Regions from separate parts of the Mannheimia massilioguelmaensis genome, predicted to be linked through region 1. Evidence: riboswitches for the same ligand, from Rfam matches in the RefSeq annotation. Region 1 holds a riboswitch; the other holds the start of a gene.

The links. Region 1 has a riboswitch for molybdenum cofactor ahead of torA (trimethylamine-N-oxide reductase TorA). Riboswitches for the same ligand answer to the same signal wherever they lie in the genome.
Region 2: it holds a riboswitch for molybdenum cofactor, as region 1 does, so the genes downstream of both, moaA (GTP 3',8-cyclase MoaA) here and torA (trimethylamine-N-oxide reductase TorA) in region 1, are expected to answer to the same signal.

What each region holds. Positions count from the first base shown of each region.
Region 1 covers NZ_CDQL01000004.1:317,447-328,008, reverse strand. Annotated here, with positions in the region: gene leuD (3-isopropylmalate dehydratase small subunit) at 1-141, shown strand, start outside; gene mreD (rod shape-determining protein MreD) at 193-681, opposite strand; gene mreC (rod shape-determining protein MreC) at 681-1,736, opposite strand; gene BN1226_RS02985 (rod shape-determining protein) at 1,817-2,869, opposite strand; gene torA (trimethylamine-N-oxide reductase TorA) at 3,079-5,559, opposite strand; molybdenum cofactor riboswitch at 5,604-5,746, opposite strand; gene BN1226_RS02975 (NapC/NirT family cytochrome c) at 5,759-6,874, opposite strand; gene uvrA (excinuclease ABC subunit UvrA) at 7,092-9,923, opposite strand; gene BN1226_RS02965 (single-stranded DNA-binding protein) at 10,094-10,562, shown strand, end outside.
Region 2 covers NZ_CDQL01000008.1:358,056-368,617, reverse strand. Annotated here, with positions in the region: gene ispA ((2E,6E)-farnesyl diphosphate synthase) at 1-627, opposite strand, end outside; gene xseB (exodeoxyribonuclease VII small subunit) at 639-887, opposite strand; gene BN1226_RS10020 (hypothetical protein) at 1,006-1,812, opposite strand; gene thiI (tRNA uracil 4-sulfurtransferase ThiI) at 2,021-3,475, shown strand; gene nhaC (Na+/H+ antiporter NhaC) at 3,692-5,074, shown strand; gene BN1226_RS10005 (aspartate/glutamate racemase family protein) at 5,173-5,829, opposite strand; gene BN1226_RS10000 (gluconeogenesis factor YvcK family protein) at 5,846-6,772, opposite strand; molybdenum cofactor riboswitch at 7,051-7,196, shown strand; gene moaA (GTP 3',8-cyclase MoaA) at 7,185-8,198, shown strand; gene moaC (cyclic pyranopterin monophosphate synthase MoaC) at 8,250-8,747, shown strand; gene moaD (molybdopterin synthase sulfur carrier subunit) at 8,741-8,986, shown strand; gene moaE (molybdopterin synthase catalytic subunit MoaE) at 8,988-9,440, shown strand; gene BN1226_RS09975 (amino acid aminotransferase) at 9,519-10,562, opposite strand, start outside.

The DNA.
Region 1 (10,562 bases):
GGTGAAAAATTCTATCACTTTGAACTAGATGAATTCCGTCGTCATTGTTTATTAAATGGTTTGGATAACATCGGATTAACACTTCAACACGAAGATGCTATCACCTATTATGAGAAAAATATTCCAACATTTTTACGTTAACTAAATAGAAAACGGCTTACATTTTGAATGTAAGCCGTTTTTTTATTAAATCTAATCTAATCTAATCTGGTGTTGAATTTTTCTTAATAAGAAAAATACCCAAGGCCATAATGCTGCACTAATTAGTGCTCCAAATATTTCTTTCCAACTAAATACCGCACTATGAATAGATAATTCCAATAAGAAAATGCCAATTCGGACTAACAAGATAAAAATAATAATCAATAGACTTTGTTGCCACAAAGATAAATTACGTAAAATTTGATTGTAACGTGCCACTAAATAAGCCGCTAAAGACAAGACTAAAGCATGTACACCTAAAATAGTGCCAAGAACGACATCCCAAATAACCCCAGATAAAAATGCAGTACCAATATTAATACGTGTAGGTAAAGCTAAAATCCAATAGGTCAGAACTAAAACTAACCATGAAGGTTTAAAACTATGGAAACCTGATGGCCAAGGTGTAATTTCTAACACTAATGCCACCACAAAAGTCGCAAGGACAACAATTAATTGCACTAGAAAGTGGCCTTTCATTAATCTTCCTCTCTATGTTCTTTTAATTCAGGTTCAACTGAGGTGTCATTATTATTCATCTCTGGAAGATTTTCAGGAGAAGGCATATTATCTTCAGCTGGAGGTTGAACTGCCTTATTACTATCATCTTCAGTTACTGGCATTTTCTTTGATTCAGTCGCACTGTTAGCAATCCGTTGTTGTACAACTTTGCGAACATCTTCAGGTGACGAAGCTTGTGCTTTATGAAACTCTTCTCCCGCTGGCCATAATAATAAGACATAGCGTAGACGTTCTAATGAGGCTAATGGTTTAACATTCACGGTTGCAAAATAATTAGACCCATCTCGAGAAACACTTTCAACAATAGCCACAGGATAACCTTCTGGGAAACGTCCGCCTAAACCAGAAGTCACTAACAAATCGCCTTTGACGATATCTACGGAACGAGGCACATTGTCTAATGTTAATTCATCAGTACGCCCGACTCCACTCGCAATAACACGCACATCATTACGCAATACTTGTACAGGAATAGAATGGGTTACATCAGTTAAGAGTAATACTCGGCTAGTCATTTCTCCCACAGAAATAACTTGACCAACCACCCCTTTTTCATCGATAACAGGCTGTCCGACATAAGCACCATCTTTATTACCTTGATTAATCACTACTTGTTGACGATAAACATCGGTTTCAGAAGTAAGTACTTCAGCAATTTTTTTATATTCATCTGTGCGTAATGGAGAATTGAGCAATAAACGTAAGCGCTGATTTTCAACTTTTAATTGATCCAGTAAGAGTAGATCAGCATTTTTTTCTCTTAGCTGTTCTTTTATAACTTTATTTTCAATTTGTAATTTATTAGTATCAACTAAATTATCTGAAACATTATCAAGCACAGTACGAGGAGTATTAGCAAGATAATACAAACCACCAACCGCAGTATCCATCGCACTACGAACTTTAATCATTGTATTTGTTTGACCATCAGAGAAAATCAAACCAATAGAACAAATAACCGCCAATATTATACGTAAGTTTAGAGAAGGGGCTTTACTAAAGATGGCTTTCATACAATTCTTTATTATCCAGTTATTAAACTAAAAGTGCGGTCAAATTTACCGCACTTTTTAACTATTCTACATCTAGCAGATTAGTCTTCGCTAAATACATCACCACCATGTTTATCAATCATTTCAAGCGCTTCACCGCCACCACGAGCGACACAAGTTAATGGATCTTCAGCAACCACAACTGGAACTCCCGATTGTTTAGAAAGCAACACATCAATATTTCGTAATAATGCGCCGCCCCCAGTTAATACCATGCCACGCTCATAAATATCAGCAGCATGTTCTGGTTTACATTCTTCAAGAGCAGTACGCATAGCAGTGATAATGCCATCTAATGGTTGTTGAATTGCTTCTAATACATCTCGTGAAGTTAAACGGAATGCACGAGGAGCGCCTTCTGCTAAGTTGCTACCGTAAACTTCTAATTCTTTAATTTCATCATCTTCTTGAATATATGCTGTACCAATTTCTTGTTTAATATGCTCCGCAGTAGCTTCACCAATAATGGAACCAAATGTACGGCGAACATAAGCAATAATCGCTTCATCAAAACGGTCCCCACCAATACGAACAGAAGATGAATAAGCGACGCCATTTAATGCAATCACGGCAATTTCAGTGGTACCACCACCAATATCAATTACCATTGATCCTGTCGGCGTTGATACAGGTAATTTTGCACCAATGGCGGCTGCCATAGGTTCTTCAATTAAATAAACTTCACGAGCGCCGGCACCAATCGCAGACTCTTTAATTGCTCGACGTTCAACTTGTGTTGCACCCGCTGGTACACAAATTAATACACGTGGACTTGGACGTAAAAAATTTCCACTATGCACTTGTTTAATAAAATGTTGCAACATTTTCTCAGTAACAGAGAAATCAGCAATCACCCCATCTTTCATAGGACGAATTGCATCAATGTTGTTTGAAGTACGACCAAGCATCATTTTGGCATCTTTACCAACCGCAATAATACTTTTTAATGAGCCAATACGATCTTTGCGAATTGCCACAACAGAAGGCTCATCGAGCACAATACCTTGACCTTTTACATAAATTAATGTGTTGGCAGTACCTAAATCAATTGATAAATCGTTGGAAAATAAACCACGAATTTTTTTAAATAACATAAGAATTCCGTTAATAAATAAGAAATAATGAAAATGCTAATCTGAGTTTGCAGAAAATTGTGCTAAATGTACCAAAAATTCAACTTTTTTTACAGTGAATTTTAAAGAAATTTATAATAAATAGCCTAAAAATAAAAAATCCCAACCTAGCCAGAAAGATAGATTGGGATTGTATATTTATAATATTAGCTATAAAAGACTAGTAAATACTAAGCCTTTGCAGTTTTAGGTTGTTTAAATACCGTAACTTCAGGAGCTTCACCTGTGAATTTTTCAACTTGAACATTACAAGTATTTGGTGAATTACCTTGAGCAAGTTTTGATGTACCTTCATCACGAGTTAATACGTTTGGACAACCATTTTTACATAATGGTTTTTCAGCCGTACCAAGATCTAAAGGATCATACCAAGCCCCTTCATGTACAGCTACTGTACCTTTGATTATGCCATCAGTGACCACTGCACCTGCAAGGATTTGTCCACGTTTATTAAATATACGAACAATATCTCCATTAACAATACCACGAGCTTGTGCATCATCTTTATGGATTAATACAGGTTCACGATCTTTTACTGCATATTTTTGACGTAATGAAGTATGTGCTAATTGGCTATGTAGACGATAGTATGGGTGTGGTGTCACTAATGCCAACGGTTCAGCTTCGGTAGCTTTACCCGCATATTCTTCAGGTTCCATCCAAGTTGGGTGACCTTTACAATCATCATAATTCATTTTTGCAACAACATCTGAGAAAATTTCAATTTTACCTGATGGTGTACCTAAAGGGTTGAGTAATGGATCATTTCGGAACTCTTCATAACGCACCCATTTTTTTGCTTTCTCATTTGCTTCGAAAGTAAGAGGTTTGTTATCTTCCCAGAATTTTTCAAATTTAGGCATGATGACACGATTTTTACGTGCTGCATCAAATGCCGTTTGATAAAAACCTTTTAACCAATCCATTTCAGATTTGCCTTCAGTAAATTCTTTTTCAACACCTGCACGTTTTGCTAATTCAGTAAAAATATCATAGTCATTTTTAGCTTCAAATTGAGGTTCAACAACTTTCTTCATAGGGAAAATATTCATCATAGAATAATCACCAGACATAGTTAAGTCATTACGTTCATAACTTGTTGTTGCAGGGAGAACAATATCCGCCATACGAGCTGTAGGTGTCCAGTTAACTTCATTGACAATGATAGTTTCTGGTTTTTGCCATGCTTTAACCATAGTATTGGTATCTTGATGGTGAACAAATGGATTACCACCCGCCCAATAGATTAATTTGATATCAGGATAAGTAACTTCTGTACCATTGTATTGAATTTTTTTACCTGGATTTAATAATGCTTCAGATAAACGTGCCAATGGGAATGATAATTTAGAAGTTTCATCTAACCATGTTTTAGCACCTGCTTCACCACCTGCTGGTGTAGCAGAAATAGATCCGAGAATACCGCCTGTTGTCGTTGGCACACCACCATTTGAATAATGGTAACTTAAACCAAAACCACCACCTGGCAAGCCAATTTGACCAAGCATTGCAGCTAATGTCACTAACATCCAGTGAGATTGTTCTCCGTGACGTTGACGTTGCATTCCCCAACCACCCATTAACATGGTGCGTTTGCTCGAAAAGTCTACCGCTAATTTTTTAATAGTTTCAGCAGGAACACCTGTAATTTTAGCTGCCCAATCAGCATCTTTTGGTTGTTTATCAGTTTTACCTAATAGGTATTCTTCAAATTTCTCATAACCTTTCGTATATTTCTTCAAGAATTCAACATCATGTTTTTTCTCAGTAACTAAAGTATGAGCTATACCTAACATTAATGGGACGTCAGTAGCTGTATTAACAGGGACCCATTCTGCACCTAAGTATTCACAAGTTTCACTACGAACAGGGTCGATACAAATAATACGTTTACCTGTTTCTTTAAATTTCTTGAAGTATTCGATACCTTTTTGGTCTGTAGATGTCCAAGCAATACGCATTGTTGTTAATGGGTTAGCACTCCATAACACAATAGTATCTGTTGTCTCTAAAATAGTTTCCCAAGAAGTTTGTTGTTCATAAACTTCAATAGTACCCAATACGTGAGGCATGATAACTTGAGCAGCACCTGTTGAGTAGTCACCTTTAGTACCAACAAAGCCACCTGTTACATTCATATAACGATGAAGAAGAGTACGGCAAGCATGTAATGCACCTGAACTATACCAACCATAAGAACCTGCGAAAATACCACTTGGTCCATTAGCTTCACGCACACGTTTCATTTCGCCAGCGACTAATTCAAATGCTTTATCCCAAGAGACTTGAACCCATTCATCATGACCACGTAAAGTAGTATCTTTATTACCCTCTAAATAGCCTTTACGCACCATTGGATATTTAACACGAGTTTCACTATAAAGTTGCTCTGCAACTACAGATTGTAATTCGTTTTCGATCGGTGCAGGAATAGCAGGGCCAGACTTAACGACTTTACCATTTTCGACAACCACACCTAGTGGTCCCCAATGTGCAGCAGTCACTACTGTGCTACTTTCAGCCGCTTGAGCTGGCATAGATGCTAAAGATCCAACTACACCAGTACTAGCTAAAGATGCACCAGCAATCCCTAGAGAAGAATTTTTAAGAAAGTCACGTCGTTTGACATTAATTTTGTCTTGAGTTTTCATGTTTACCTCACTATTGAGCAAGTTGAATTAAGGCTTATAACTGCTTATAAGCCCCAAGGACACCTTTCTAAATACGAGGGGATAGCAAATTTCTCTACTATCCTGTGAACAAGAAAACTTATTCAGGCTTTGCTTCCATATTTAAAAAACTAAACTTAGGAATACAAGCTCGGAGTCCAGATGTTATTAAATCTGAATATTAATGGCTATTTTTTACCATATCTTTGCCATTACGTTGTAAATAAATAGTCACAGCACGTACATCATCAGCACTCATTGAAGTACGATCTTTCATTGAATTTACAACACCAATCCATTGGTTGGCAGTATAGTGGTCTGCACTAATTGCCGCATGACAACCACTACAATGTGTTTGATTTAAATTATTACCAAAGCTATTTAAAGAATTTATATCAGAAGTTACCGCACTTTTCGCAATCGTTACTTCAAAATTCACTTGTTTCCAATCTGAATTGGTTACATCATCATGAACAGTTTTAGTGACATTTAATTTATCTTTAACTTCATCACCTAATAAAGCAACGTTAATACGTTTTCCTAAATCCATATAAACAATGCTTTCTGCACCTACTTGTTGCCAGCCATTGATAGTTGCAGTAATTTTATCTCCATCTTCTTTCCAATTAGTTAATTCAGCATAAGGCATTAAACGCAAATCTCCACCTTGAGCTAACTGAGCTGGACTCATTGCTAAACTATATAAAACTTTATCACTTGCTGAAAATTGTCCAGCGTGTTTAGTTAATTCCCCAGCAGAGGCATTATCCACTGGAATATCAGGCATAAAATGTGCAATACCTTTATGGCAATCAATACAAGTTTGATTTGTTTCTTGTGCTAACTTATGCATTTTTTGTGCAGCTTCTTTTTGATCTGAAAGCACCATAGCATCAAAACTATGACAAGATTTACAAGTAGCTGAATCATTAGCTTTCATATCTTCCCACACTCTTTGAGCCATTTCTAAACGATGTTTTTCGAAAGCATCTTGATCAGAGAGCTTGCCAGTCATGGTGTACCAAACATCTTTGAGAGCTACAATTTTTGCTTTTACGTATGCGATTCCATCATGGGGAACATGGCAATCTGAACATTCAGCACGAATACCTTTTGCATTAGCAAAATGCACTGTTCCTTCATATTCCGCATGAGGTTGTTCCATTGAGTGACAACTTAAACAAAATTCTTGCGAACTTGTTGCTTTCATAATGTATTGTGTAGTGAACAGCAATACTGCACCAATCACTAATAACAATAATCCCCACAACCACGAAATCTTTTTACGTTCTGACATACAGCACTCCATCGTTATATAAAAAAATATATAAAAATTAACTAATTATAGTTAATCAAATATTTTCTAGTATAGTGAATTAATCAAATGAAGCAATAAACAAAAGCAACTGAAAGGGTTTAGTCATGGTAAAAAAAAGATTTATTTGTTTTAAATCAAATAAAGTTCAAAAAGTAACCGCACTCCAAATTTACCTAGAAGTGCGGTCAGATTTTAGTTAATTTTTTTCAAGTATTGGTTTAAGGAATCTTGCAGTATGCGAACTCGTCGATTTAGCAAGTTGTTCAGGGGTACCTGTAGCAATAATTTGACCACCTCCATTACCGCCTTCTGGACCTAAATCAACAATCCAATCTGCCGTTTTAATCACATCTAAATTGTGTTCAATTACTACAATGGTATTGCCTTGATCACGTAGTCGATGCAACACTTCAAGTAACTGTTTAATATCCGCAAAATGTAAACCTGTGGTTGGTTCATCTAAGATATAAAGGGTTTTACCAGTATCTCGTTTAGATAATTCTGTAGCAAGTTTCACACGTTGAGCTTCACCACCAGAAAGGGTTGTGGATGATTGACCTAAACGAATATAAGACAGACCAACATCTATTAAGGTTTGTAATTTACGAGCAATCATTGGAATCGCATCAAAGAATTCTCTTGCCTCTTCCACCGTCATATCTAACACTTGATGAATAGTTTTACCTTTATAACGGATCTCCAAAGTTTCACGGTTATAACGTTTTCCTTTGCATTGATCACAAGGTACATATACATCAGGTAAAAAATGCATTTCCACTTTAATTACACCATCACCTTGACAGGCTTCACAGCGACCGCCTCGCACATTAAAGCTAAAACGACCAGGATTATAACCTCGCGCACGTGCTTCAGGCACGCCAGAGAATAACTCACGAATAGGTGTAAATAAACCAGTATAAGTGGCAGGATTTGAACGTGGCGTACGTCCAATAGGGCTTTGGTCAATATTAATGACTTTATCAAAGAACCCTAAACCCTCAATAGATTTATAAGGGGCATGTTCAATGTTATCGGCACGATTCAACACATTTTGTGCAATAGGAAATAAAGTATCATTAATTAACGTAGATTTACCTGAACCTGAAACACCCGTAATACAAGTAAATAATCCCACGGGTAGTTCTAAATTGACATTTTTCAGATTATTCCCTGTTGCGCCATATAAGCGTAAGAATTTATCTTTATCAACTGCGGTACGTTTTTTAGGAATTTCGATCTTTTCAGCACCAGAGAGAAACTTACCAGTAATAGAATTTGGATTTTTCATTATCTGCTCGGCAGTCCCTTCTGCAATCACAGAACCACCATGCACTCCCGCACCTGGTCCAATATCAATGATATGATCTGCAAGACGGATAGCATCCTCATCATGCTCTACAACAATCACCGTATTTCCAAGATTACGTAAGTGAATTAAAGTATTCAGTAAGCGTTCATTGTCACGCTGATGCAAGCCAATTGATGGTTCATCAAGCACATACATTACCCCGACTAAACCTGCACCAATTTGGCTTGCAAGACGAATACGTTGTGCTTCACCACCAGATAATGTTTCTGCCGAACGAGATAACGATAAATAATTTAGACCAACATTCACTAAGAAAGATAAACGCTCTTTGATCTCTTTAAGAATTTTTTCTGCAATTTGGGCTTTTTGCCCCGCTAGCGCCATTTTCTCAAAGAAACTATAAGCTTCACCGATGCTCATTTCTGACAAATCAGGCAAATTCGTTTGACCAATATAAACATGGCGTGCTTCGGGGCGTAAGCGTGAACCACCACAATCCACACAAGGACGATTACTAATATTTTTGGCTAATTCTTCACGTACAGACATCGACTCAGTTTCTTTATAACGACGAGCCATATTATTCAAAACACCTTCAAATGGATGGCGACGCACAACTACATCACCACGGTCATTCATATATTTGAATTCAATTTCTTCTTTGCCCGAACCATTCATAATGATATTTTGAATATTCTTTGCTAAAGACTCATAAGGTGCTTCAATATCAAAATGATAATGCTCAGCTAAAGAAGTCAACATTTGATAATAATAGAAATTACGTCTATCCCAACCTTTTACTGCACCACTAGCCAAGGAAACACTTGGGTTTTGCACTACTCGTTTTTCATCAAAATATTGCTGAACCCCTAAACCATCACAAGTTGGGCAAGCACCTGCTGGATTATTAAAAGAAAATAAACGAGGTTCTAATTCAGGAACAGAATAACCACAATGCGGACAAGCAAAATTTGCAGAAAAGACCAACTCTTCTTTTTTGGGATCATCCATATCTGCGACAATAGCAGTACCACCAGACAATTCAAGGGCTGTTTCAAATGATTCAGCTAAACGCGTTGCAAGATCAGAACGCACTTTAAAACGATCTACCACCACCTCAATACTATGTTTTTTCTGTAATTCTAATTTAGGAGGATCGGATAAATCACAAATTTCACCATCAATACGAGCGCGAATATAACCTTGAGCCGCAATATTTTCTAATATTTTGATATGCTCACCTTTACGTGCTTTTACCACTGGGGCAAGTAACATCATTTTGCTGCCTTCTGGCATCGATAAAACTTTATCCACCATTTGCGAAATAGTTTGTGCAGTTAGAGGCACATTATGCTCTGGGCAACGAGGTTCACCAACACGAGCAAATAATAAACGAAGATAATCATGAATTTCAGTAATCGTACCCACTGTTGAGCGAGGATTGTGAGAAGTAGATTTTTGTTCAATAGAAATAGCTGGAGACAACCCTTCAATATGATCTACATCGGGTTTCTCCATTAAAGACAAAAATTGACGAGCATATGCAGACAATGATTCCACATAACGGCGTTGCCCCTCTGCATAAAGCGTATCAAATGCAAGTGAAGACTTTCCTGAACCAGAAAGCCCTGTAATAACAATAAGTTTATCGCGAGGAATAATTAAATTGATATTTTTAAGATTGTGAGTGCGAGCCCCACGTATATCGATAACGTCCATAAATTCCTAATTACTGCTTAAAAATTTTTCAAATTGCGAGCATTATCGCATATTTTATAAACTGTTAAAATATCCAGTGAAATTTTATAGATCTTTTTCCTAATTTCAGGCAAAATAACCGCACTTTTAAATTTTGAAACAATATAAACAATAATAAATTAGAGGAAATTATGGCTGGAATTAATAAAGTAATTATCGTGGGTCACTTAGGTAATGATCCCGAAATGCGTACCATGCCGAATGGTGATGCAGTAGCAAATATTAGCGTTGCAACAAGTGAAAGCTGGAACGATAGAAACACTGGCGAACGTCGTGAAGTTACTGAATGGCACCGTATCGTTTTCTTTCGCCGTCAAGCTGAAGTTGCTGGCGAATACTTACGTAAAGGCTCGCTTGTTTATGTTGAAGGAAAATTAAAAACACGTAAATGGCAAGATCAAAACGGTCAAGATCGTTACACCACTGAAATCCAAGGCGATGTATTACAAATGTTAGGTGCTCGTGGTCAACAAGGTGGTGATTTTGCACCTACTGCAAATAACTTTAATGCTGGTAATTCTGGCTATCAAGCACAACCTCGTGCAGCCCAACCAGCAAGTAAGCCGGCTGCTACGCCAGAGCCTGTTGTAGATGCATTCG
Region 2 (10,562 bases), on a different contig from region 1:
CATTAACTGTTGTTCCAATGCTTTATTTTCAAAATGTGGCGAACAAATAAATCCCATAATTAATGCAGCAGAAAGTAAAGCACCTGTTTTATTTTGATGAATCAATTCTAATTCAGCTAATTGGATTTGTTTATGTTCTGAGATTAGATCTAGGCTTTGACCTAAACACATGCCAAAAACGCCTGAATGATGGCTCAACACTTGTACTAAACGTAATCGTTGTTCAGTGGAAAGTGCGGTAGCATTTGTGATAATTTCAAAAGCAAGAGCTTGTAACGCATCGCCAGCTAAAATAGCCGTCGCATGATCAAAAGCAATATGACAAGTTGGCTGGCCCCGACGCAATGTATCGTTATCCATTGCAGGTAAATCATCATGAATCAATGAATATGCATGAATAGCTTCAATAGCCGCCGCTGCATAATCAAGTTGGGCCATATCCGCACCAAGCATACGTCCTGTTGCATAGACTAAAAAAGGACGAATACGTTTTCCTCCTAACAATAATCCATATTTCATGGCATCAGCGAGAGGAGATGAATGACTATCAATATGTTGAAATTGATTAGTTAAAAATTGATTAACTCGATGTTGTGTTTGTTGTAAATCATCAGCAAATTGATACATTATAGACTCACTTATTCATCGCTAGCTTGATATTCCTCTAATTTAGCAGAGGTATTTTTTTCTAGCAAAATTTGAATACGTTGTTCGGCTTGCTGCAAACGTTGTTGCCCTAATTTAGCTAGATTGATGCCACTTTCAAATTGCTGTAAGGCTTCTTCAAGGGGTAAATCGCCACCTTCTAAACGAGTAACAATGGTTTCTAATTGTGTTAGTACTGTTTCAAAGTCTAAACTTGAATCTTGTTTGGGCTTACGAGCCATAATATTATCCTTTGGGTGATAATTTTGATTTTGTATTGTACTGCATTTTTAATCAGATGTTAAAAAAATAAAATCCCTAAAATCAATTCTTTAGGGATTTCAATAAGAGTCTGTATAATTAGAAACGGTATTCTATTTTAAATCCAACCTCATGTGTATAGTTTTTCGGTTCAGAAAGTGCGAATTGTTCTCCTGTATCTTCATCAATTTCAGTGACAGAATCAGATTTAAAGACTTTCCAACCACGATAGAATGGACCCACAGCTAACGTAGTATTATTAGCAAATTTTTTTGCAAGTAATAATTCTACCTCAATACCTTTACCATTATGTTGATGATTAAGAATTGTAGAATCAATGTAGGAATATTGTTTGCCTTGTAATAATTGATGATAGCTGATTTTAGGTGAGAACATATAGTTTTCGGAAAATGGAATATTTAACCCTAAGCCTAAATGAGCATATACAATTTCATTTTTACGATCGTAATCGTCAGTAGCCACTTTACTACTTAAATCACGTAATACACGATATCCAATACCAGGCTCAACAAACATTTCTGTCGCTGAATTAAATGGATTCCAACGATATTGATATAAGGCTCTGATATCATATACTTTACGAGGAAGATTTTTATTAACTACAGAACCATAATTTCCTTCTTGTTCTGCACCTGTATAAGTAATTTTCCCTTTAGAAAAACGCCCCTCTACTTTAACTGCATGATGTTCATTGAATAGATAGGCAGCTGAACCAGTGAGAGACCAAAGATTTCCACGTTGTTGCATAAAACGTTGACCATCTTGATATTCACGATAGGTTTCTTTATAGAACTCACTTCCTATAGCAAATTCCACTGGCATTGCTATAACATTTTGTGTACATAAAAAGGATGAAATGGCGAGAGTCATAACATATTTTTTCATTTTTTTTCCTTACAAATTTATGAGAAATTTCTGCTTCAGCAGATGAATAAAGTCTAAATACCCTTATTCACAGTGTTAGTATAAAATATTATTTTTCTTAGAAAAATAGGAAATATACAGATCTGAGCAGTACAGTTGATGATGATTGGGTATCCTTAAAAAATTTGTTATAATAATACGTTTCCTATAACTGATATAACTGATAACTATGAAATTTGTAATTAAACTATTTCCTGAAATTATGATTAAAAGCGAAAGTGTACGTAAACGCTTCGTGAAAATTTTAACGGGTAATATTCGTAATGTATTAAATAAGTATGATGATAGCGTTGCGGTGGTCCGCCATTGGGATTACATCGAAGTGCGGTCAAAAAATGAAGAAAATCGTGAGATGTTGATTGACTTGCTAGGTCGTATTCCTGGTATTCATCATTTTTTAGAAGTAGAAGAGAAACCTTTTACTACAATGCATGATATTTTTGAACAAACTTTAGCAGATGTGGGATCTTCCTTAGTAAATAAAACTTTCTGTGTTCGTGTACGTCGTAAGGGTAAACATGAATTTAGCTCATTGGATGTGGAACGTTATGTAGGTGGTGGTTTAAATCAACATATTGAATCAGCTAAAGTTAAATTAAGCCATCCTGACGTCACCGTGCGTATTGATATTGAGAACGATCACATGATGCTTGTTAAAGCACGTCATGATGGCATAGGTGGTTATCCGATTGGTACCCAAGAAGATGTTTTATCACTTATTTCAGGTGGTTTCGACTCGGGGGTTTCAAGCTATATGTTTATTCGCCGTGGTTCTCGAGTACATTACTGTTTCTTTAATCTTGGTGGTGCTGCTCACGAAATTGGTGTGAAGCAAATGGCTTATCATATTTGGAATCGTTATAGTGGATCACATAAAGTTCGTTTTATTGCAATTAACTTTGAAGACGTCGTAGGCGAAATTCTAGAGAAAGTGGATAATGGTCAAATGGGCGTTGTGCTAAAACGTATGATGGTGCGTGCAGCAAGCCGTGTAGCAGAACGTTTTGGTATTCAAGCCATTGTGACAGGGGAGGCTTTAGGACAAGTTTCAAGCCAAACATTGACCAATTTACGCTTAATTGATGAAGCCGCTAGTGCATTGGTGTTACGTCCATTAATTACCCATGACAAAGAGACAATTATCGCCATGGCGAAACAAATTGGTACAGAAGATATTGCTAAATCGATGCCTGAATTCTGTGGTGTCATTTCAAAAAATCCTACCGTAAAAGCAATTAAAGAAAAAATTGAAAAAGAAGAAATAAACTTCAATTTTCATGTATTAGATAGTGCGGTAGACAATGCGCAATATTTAGATATTCGTCAGATTGCTGAACAAACAGAAAAAGAGATTGTTGAAATAGATACAGTTTCCGTACTTACGCTAAATGATATTATTCTTGATATTCGTAGCCCTGAAGAACATGATGAACGTCCATTTAGCTTAGAAGGATATGAGGTTAAACATTTACCATTCTATAAATTGTCCTCTCAATTTAGTACATTACCACAAGATAAAACTTATGCGTTATATTGTGAAAGAGGCGTGATGAGCAAGTTACAAGCACTTTATCTCAAAGAAAATGGTTTTACTAATGTAAAAGTGTTTGCTCATAAAAAATAACCCAAAGCATAGTAGAAGTGCGGTTTATTTGTAATAATTTTATGCAAACCAACCGCACTTTTTGTTTGTGCGATCAACAAATTTGATGAGCCTTCGTACAATTTAAATTTTTCTATAAAAAATATTTGATCTGATAAATAAAAATTGCATCTAATCAATGCAATTGCTGAAATTTTTTGTTATTGTTAATCTCGGTTTAATTTAGAAGGAATAATAATGAATACTGTTTTATTAAAACTTAAACCTATTACAGCTGTTTTTTTGGCGCTTATTGCAGTTGCTATTCTTGGTTTTACGATGATTTTTCTTGGCTGGGTACCACAAATTTCTATTCTTTTAGTGGTTATTACATTATTAATGTTTGGACTTGTGAATAAAGTTCCTTTTGTCAAAATGCAAGAAGGTATGGCGAAAGGGCTGATGTCTGGTATTGGTGCGATTTATCTATTATTTTTTATTGGATTATTAGTTTCAGCTTTAATGTTGTCAGGTGCTATCCCAACTTTAATGTATTATGGTTTAAGCGGTATTTCTCCTAATCTTTTCTATATTTCAGCCTTTGTATTATCTTCTATTTTTGGTGTGTCATTAGGAAGTAGCTTAACGACCAGTGCGACAGTCGGGGTTGCATTTATGGGCATGGCTTCTGCGTTTGGTGCTAATCCTGCGATTGTAGCCGGGGCAGTAGTTTCAGGGGCATTCTTTGCGGATAAAACTTCTCCGCTTTCAGATACCACCACTATTGCGGCATCTATTGTGGGTATTGATATGTTTTCACATATTCGTAATATGATGTATACCACAGTGCCAGCCTGGATTCTCACTGTAATCTTATTATGGTTCTTTACTGAACCGGCAACAGCAAACGACTTTGCAAATATTGAAGAATTGAAAACAAAATTAGTTTCTACAGGTTTAGTACACTGGTATGCATTATTGCCTTTTATGGCACTCATTGTAATGGCAATTAAACGTGTCAATGCGATTTATATCATTGTGACTACAATCGTTTTATCACTTATTGTGACCTATATTCATAGCTCACCTACATTAGAAGAATTAGGTGGATATTTCTTCTCAGGTTATAAACCTGCTGAAAGCCTTAATTTAGGCGAAGTGGCATCACTTATTTCACGTGGTGGAATTAATAGTATGTTCTTTACTATTAGTATTGTGGTATTAGCTTTAAGCTTAGGTGGGTTGTTACAAGTATTAGGTATCTTGCCTGCATTACTTGCGGGGATAAATCGCTTCTTAACTACAACTGGGCGTGTAACTTTTGTAGTGGCAAGTACTGCGGTTGGAGTCAATTTTTTAGTTGGGGAACAATATCTCAGTCTATTATTATCTGGTAATGCATTCAAACCTGTTTATGATCGTTTAGGTTTAGCGCCTAAAAATCTATCTCGTACATTAGAAGATGCGGGTACTGTGATTAATCCATTAGTTCCTTGGAGTGTCTGTGGTGTATTTGTTAGCAGTGTATTGGGTATTCCAGTATTAGATTATGTACCTTATGCGTTTTTCTGTTATCTTTGCTTAATTCTTACATTACTGTTTGGGTTTACAGGGGTTACGATCAGTAAAGCTAAAAAATAAGCTAATAAAAAACCGCTTTAAATAAGCGGTTTTTTTACTAAAACTGAATATATAGTGAGAGTAGAATTTTACAGAAAACTACCGCACTTTAAAGATTACTATAAATTAAGAAGCGTTTTTGCCTTTTCAACGCCTAAACGAGGGCTGGTTAAAACAGACTTTCTAATTAGCGTTAATTGAGGTTCTAAAACAGCCATGCTCCCCTGAGCTAACACTATCACATCGACTTGTTCTTGAATTTGTTCTAGTTTTTCTAAAATATATTGATTATGTTCTTCAGGACCTTTTTTCATCAAAATATCCAATACACCATCAATTAAACAAGGAATAATTTCTACTTGCTTTTGTTGTTTATGTGCCTCTTTTTCAATAAGTTGGCAACTTGGCTCCATTGTTGATGCCACAGTACCAACAACGGCAATGCGTTGACCTAAGCCAATTGCTTTTTCTGCCATAGCTTGATCTATACGCAGAACTGGAACATTAACAGATTTTGCTGCAATTTCAGCGGCTTCTCCAACAGAAGAACATTGATTAAAAATTAAATTTGCACCGCACTTTTCTGCATTTTTAAAATATTCAACCATACGGCTGACAATATTAGGAGTAATATGACCAACAGTTTTTACTTCTTCCAATAAACTATCATCAACAATATTATGCACTTTAACATCAGGCATAATCTCATGGAAAAGTGCATTTAAATCTTTATGGCTCACAAGACTGGTATGCACAATAAATACTTTTTTAGTCATAAATTCTCCTTAGATCTTATGAGGTTAATTCCCCAATTAGCTCATCAATTGCTTGGCATAGCAAAATTCGATCATGGCGATATGATACATCATCTGCATTTAATCGTCTTGCCATTATTGTGATGCCTAAGTTATCGCAATTGTGAGAAAATTTAGGATCCGTAATAACACCATGAATAATTTTTTTACCAACAGTTTTATTTATCCAACGAATTCGTTCATCTAAACTAAGATTTGCGGCTGCACTTTTTTCATGTCCAAGATTATCAATAAAAATAATTTTAGCTTTTGTTGTTCGAAGAGTAGCCTTTATTTCCTTAAGTAATAATGCTGGCATAATACTTGTTAAAAAGCTACCTGGACCTAATAAAATAATATCTGCTTTTTCTAGAGCCAATACTGATTCAGGTGTCGCAATCACATTAGGTTCTAAATAAAGTGATACTGGTGGTTCAGGTAATCTATCAATTTCAACTTCCCCAATAATACGCTCACCATTTTTTAACACTGCGGCTAAATCTACAGGAATATCAGACATTGGAATAATTGAAGATTTAACTCGTAAGAAGTTTTTAATTAGATTAACGGCTTCCGTTGGTCTAATTTCCATATTGGCGAGAGCAGTCAAAATCAAGTTACCTAAATTGTGACCAGCTAAATCTCCAGTTCCTGTGAAACGATATTCAAATACAGCAGATGCAGTGGTGGGTTTGGCAATAATTTGGCTTAAACAATTGCGTAAATCTCCCCAAGCAATGCCTCCTTGTTGTAAGCGAATACGTCCAGTTGACCCTCCATTATCAGTTGTAGTCACAATGCCAGATAAGTTTTCTTTCATAAAACTTAAAGAAGACATGACACGTCCAAGTCCATGGCCACCACCAATTGCCACAATATGCTTTGATTCATTCAAATATTGATGTGTATAAGTTGGCTCCATCATTGTAAATATTCCTTATTATTTCTTATCTATACAATAATATTCATTTTTTTGATTATGGCAACGTAAAAAATAGACATGCAAAATGATTGTAAGTGACTATTATAATAAATAATTCTTTTGTTTTACATTTGTCATATGAATAAGTTTGAAATTTACACATGCGCTATATAATATATTATATAATTGATTTTAAACAATTTTTTGTTTTTTATATCTAGATCAAAGTATCTTAATGTATTACACTTGTATCCATCTTGTGAGTCATTTTAAAATGATTCAAATTTTGATTATACCGAGCTTGTTTACCTACGTTTTTTAGAAAATAGGGTAGCAATGCCAGCAATAGCAGTTCATGTTGCTCAGGGATAAGATTGGAAACGATTTATCCTCTCATTTTTAGTAAAGGTATTAAATGAACACAATTCCTATCAAAAATGTTGGAAGCGAACGCTTAGTCGATGCATTCCAACGTGAATACTATTATTTGCGATTGTCGATAACAGACGTTTGCAATTTCCGTTGTACTTACTGTTTGCCTAATGGCTATCATCCTCCTGCTCATAGAGAAAGTTTCTTGACTGTTGATGAAATTCGCCGAATCACCACTGCTTTTGCTGCAATGGGAACTGAAAAAGTTCGTATTACAGGAGGAGAACCCACTTTACGTAAAGATTTTCTAGCCATAGCTGAAACTATTAGCCAGATAGAGAATATTAAAAAAGTAGCGTTAACCACTAATGGCTATCGCATGGCTAAAGAGGTAGATGACTGGCAAAAAGCAGGTATTACTTCAATTAATGTGAGTGTGGATAGCCTTGATCCAAGGATGTTTCATAGTATTACGGGCGAAAATAAATTTCATGATGTGATGCAGGGTATTGATCGTGCTTTTGAAATTGGTTATTCAAAAGTAAAAGTCAATTCGGTATTAATGCGTGATTTAAATGATAAAGAATTTTCTCAATTTGTTGCTTGGGTAAAAGATAAACCAATTCAAATGCGTTTTATTGAATTAATGCAAACGGGTGAAATGGATAGTTTCTTTGATAAATATCATTTATCAGGCCAAGTGTTAGCCGATAAATTAATTAGAGATGGTTGGCAATTGCAACAAAAAGAACGTTCAGATGGGCCAGCAAAGGTTTTTAGCCATCCTGATTATATCGGAGAGATTGGTCTGATCATGCCTTATGAAAAGAATTTCTGTGCGAGTTGTAATCGGTTAAGAGTTTCTGCAAAAGGTAAGCTTCACTTATGCTTGTTTGGTGAGGAAGGTATTGAACTGAGAGATTTATTATCCTCAGATGAGCAGCAAGTGATTCTACAATCACGCTTATATGCCGCTTTACAAAGCAAGCGAGAACATCATTTCCTACACGAAGGAAATGCAGGTATTCGTACAAATTTAGCAACAATTGGTGGTTAAAAATTTTTTAAATTTTTACCGCACTTAGAGTAATTAAAATAAAAAAATCTTATGACAACATTTACCCATATCAATAGTAATGGCGAAGCCAATATGGTGGACGTTTCTGCTAAACAAGAAACTGTTCGAGAAGCAAGAGCCGAGGTTTATGTGACAATGTCACCTAAGACTTTAGAGATGATTCTTTCAGGCCAACATCATAAAGGCGATGTTTTTGCGACGGCTCGGATTGCTGGTATTCAAGCTGCAAAACGCACATGGGAGCTTATTCCTTTATGTCATCCATTGCTACTTTCTAAGGTGGAAGTTTCATTACAAGCTTTGCCAGAAACCAATCAAGTCCGTATTGAAAGTTTATGCAAATTAACTGGCAAAACGGGAGTAGAAATGGAAGCTTTAACCGCTGCAAGTGTGGCTGCTTTAACTATTTATGATATGTGTAAAGCAGTACAAAAGGATATGCTAATTTCTAATCTTAGATTATTAGAAAAGAGTGGTGGTAAATCGGGGCATTTCATTGCTAATAAAGTAGAGATAGAACTATGTTAAGAGTATTATTTTTTGCTCAGACTAGAGAATTAGTGGGTGTTGATGAATTAAATATTTCAGCAGAATTTCCAACTGCTGAAGCATTACGTGTACACTTAGCCAATCAAGGGGGGAAATGGCCCCTTGCTTTAGAGTCCGATAAATTATTAGTTGCCATTAATCAAACGTTATCTCCATTAGATTCTGCGATTAAAGCAGGCGATGAAATTGCATTTTTCCCGCCTGTAACAGGTGGTTAAGATGACTGATGTAAAAATTGCTGTTCATGAAGCTGAATTTGATCAAAATGCAGAATATCGTTGGTTATCTGAGCCTAATTCTGTAGGTGCTGCAGTCGTTTTTGTAGGTAAAGTGCGTGATTTAAATTTAGGTGATGAAGTATCAAGTCTTTATCTAGAACATTATCCTGTAATGACAGAAAAAGCATTGAGAGAAATTGTAGATGAGGCAACACAGCGTTGGCAGCTTCAACGTGTTTCAGTGATTCATCGTGTTGGCTTATTGCATATGGGGGATGAAATTGTTTTGGTTGGCGTCAGTTCTGCACATCGTGGTGATGCTTATCATGCTAATGAATTTATTATGGATTATTTAAAATCTAAAGCACCTTTTTGGAAAAAAGAACAGACAGATAAAGGTGAACGTTGGATTGAGGCAAGACATTCAGATAAAGAAGCATTAGAAAAATGGTAGATGCTGTTTTATGTGATAAATATAAAAAAGTGCGGTATTTTTACCGCACTTTTTGTTTCTATTGCGCTATCCTAGTTATTAAAGCACTTTCACAATGCTTTCTGCTAAATAGCGAATGTTATGTTCTGTAATTCCTGCAACGTTGATTCGTCCAGAACGAACAGCATAAATTGCAAATTCTTCTTTTAAACGATCAACTTGTTCTGCAGTTAATCCACTAAATGAAAACATTCCTTTTTGATCAATGATATAACTAAAATCTTCTTGTGCACCAAATTCTTTTAATAAGGAGACTAATTGTTCACGCATCGTTTTAATGCGTTCACGCATTTCAGTTAATTCATTATCCCATTCTTGACGTAAAGTTGGATCAGCCAATACTGTTGCAACTGTTTTAGCACCATGTGCAGGTGGATTAGAATAAATTGTACGAATAATAGATTTCACTTGCGTTAATACTTTATTGGCTGTTTCTGCATCATCTGCAATAATCGTTAAAGCACCTACACGTTCATTATATAATCCAAAATTTTTAGAGAACGAGCTTGCAACCAGTAATTCACGGTGGGTTTCAGCAAAAATACGTAAACCTGTTGCATCTTCATCTAAACCATTAGCCAAACCTTGATATGCAAAATCAAATAGTGGTAACCAGCCATTTTTTACTGATAATTCAGCTAATGTTTTCCATTGTTCAGGTGTTGGGTCAATACCTGTAGGATTATGACAACAACCATGAAGTAATACCACATCGCCAGGATTTGCTGCTTCTAGATCCGAAATTAAATTGTCCCAATCTAATCCCTTCGTTTCTGGGTTATACCAACGATATTCTTGAATGGTCACACCAGCTGCATTGAAAATTGCATGATGATTTGGCCAGGTTGGTTTACTAATCCATACGTTTTGTGCTTTTGTTTGACGACGTATAAATTCCGCCGCCACACGTAATGCACCTGTACCACCAAGGCTTTGGGCTGTAATTGCACGATTTTCTTTAATTATTTTAGAGTCTTTACCTAGAAGTAATTCTCGTACATAGGTACCATATTCTGGAATACCATGAATAGCTAAATAATTTTTAGTGGTTTCAGCTTCTAATAACCGTGTTTCTGCTTTTTT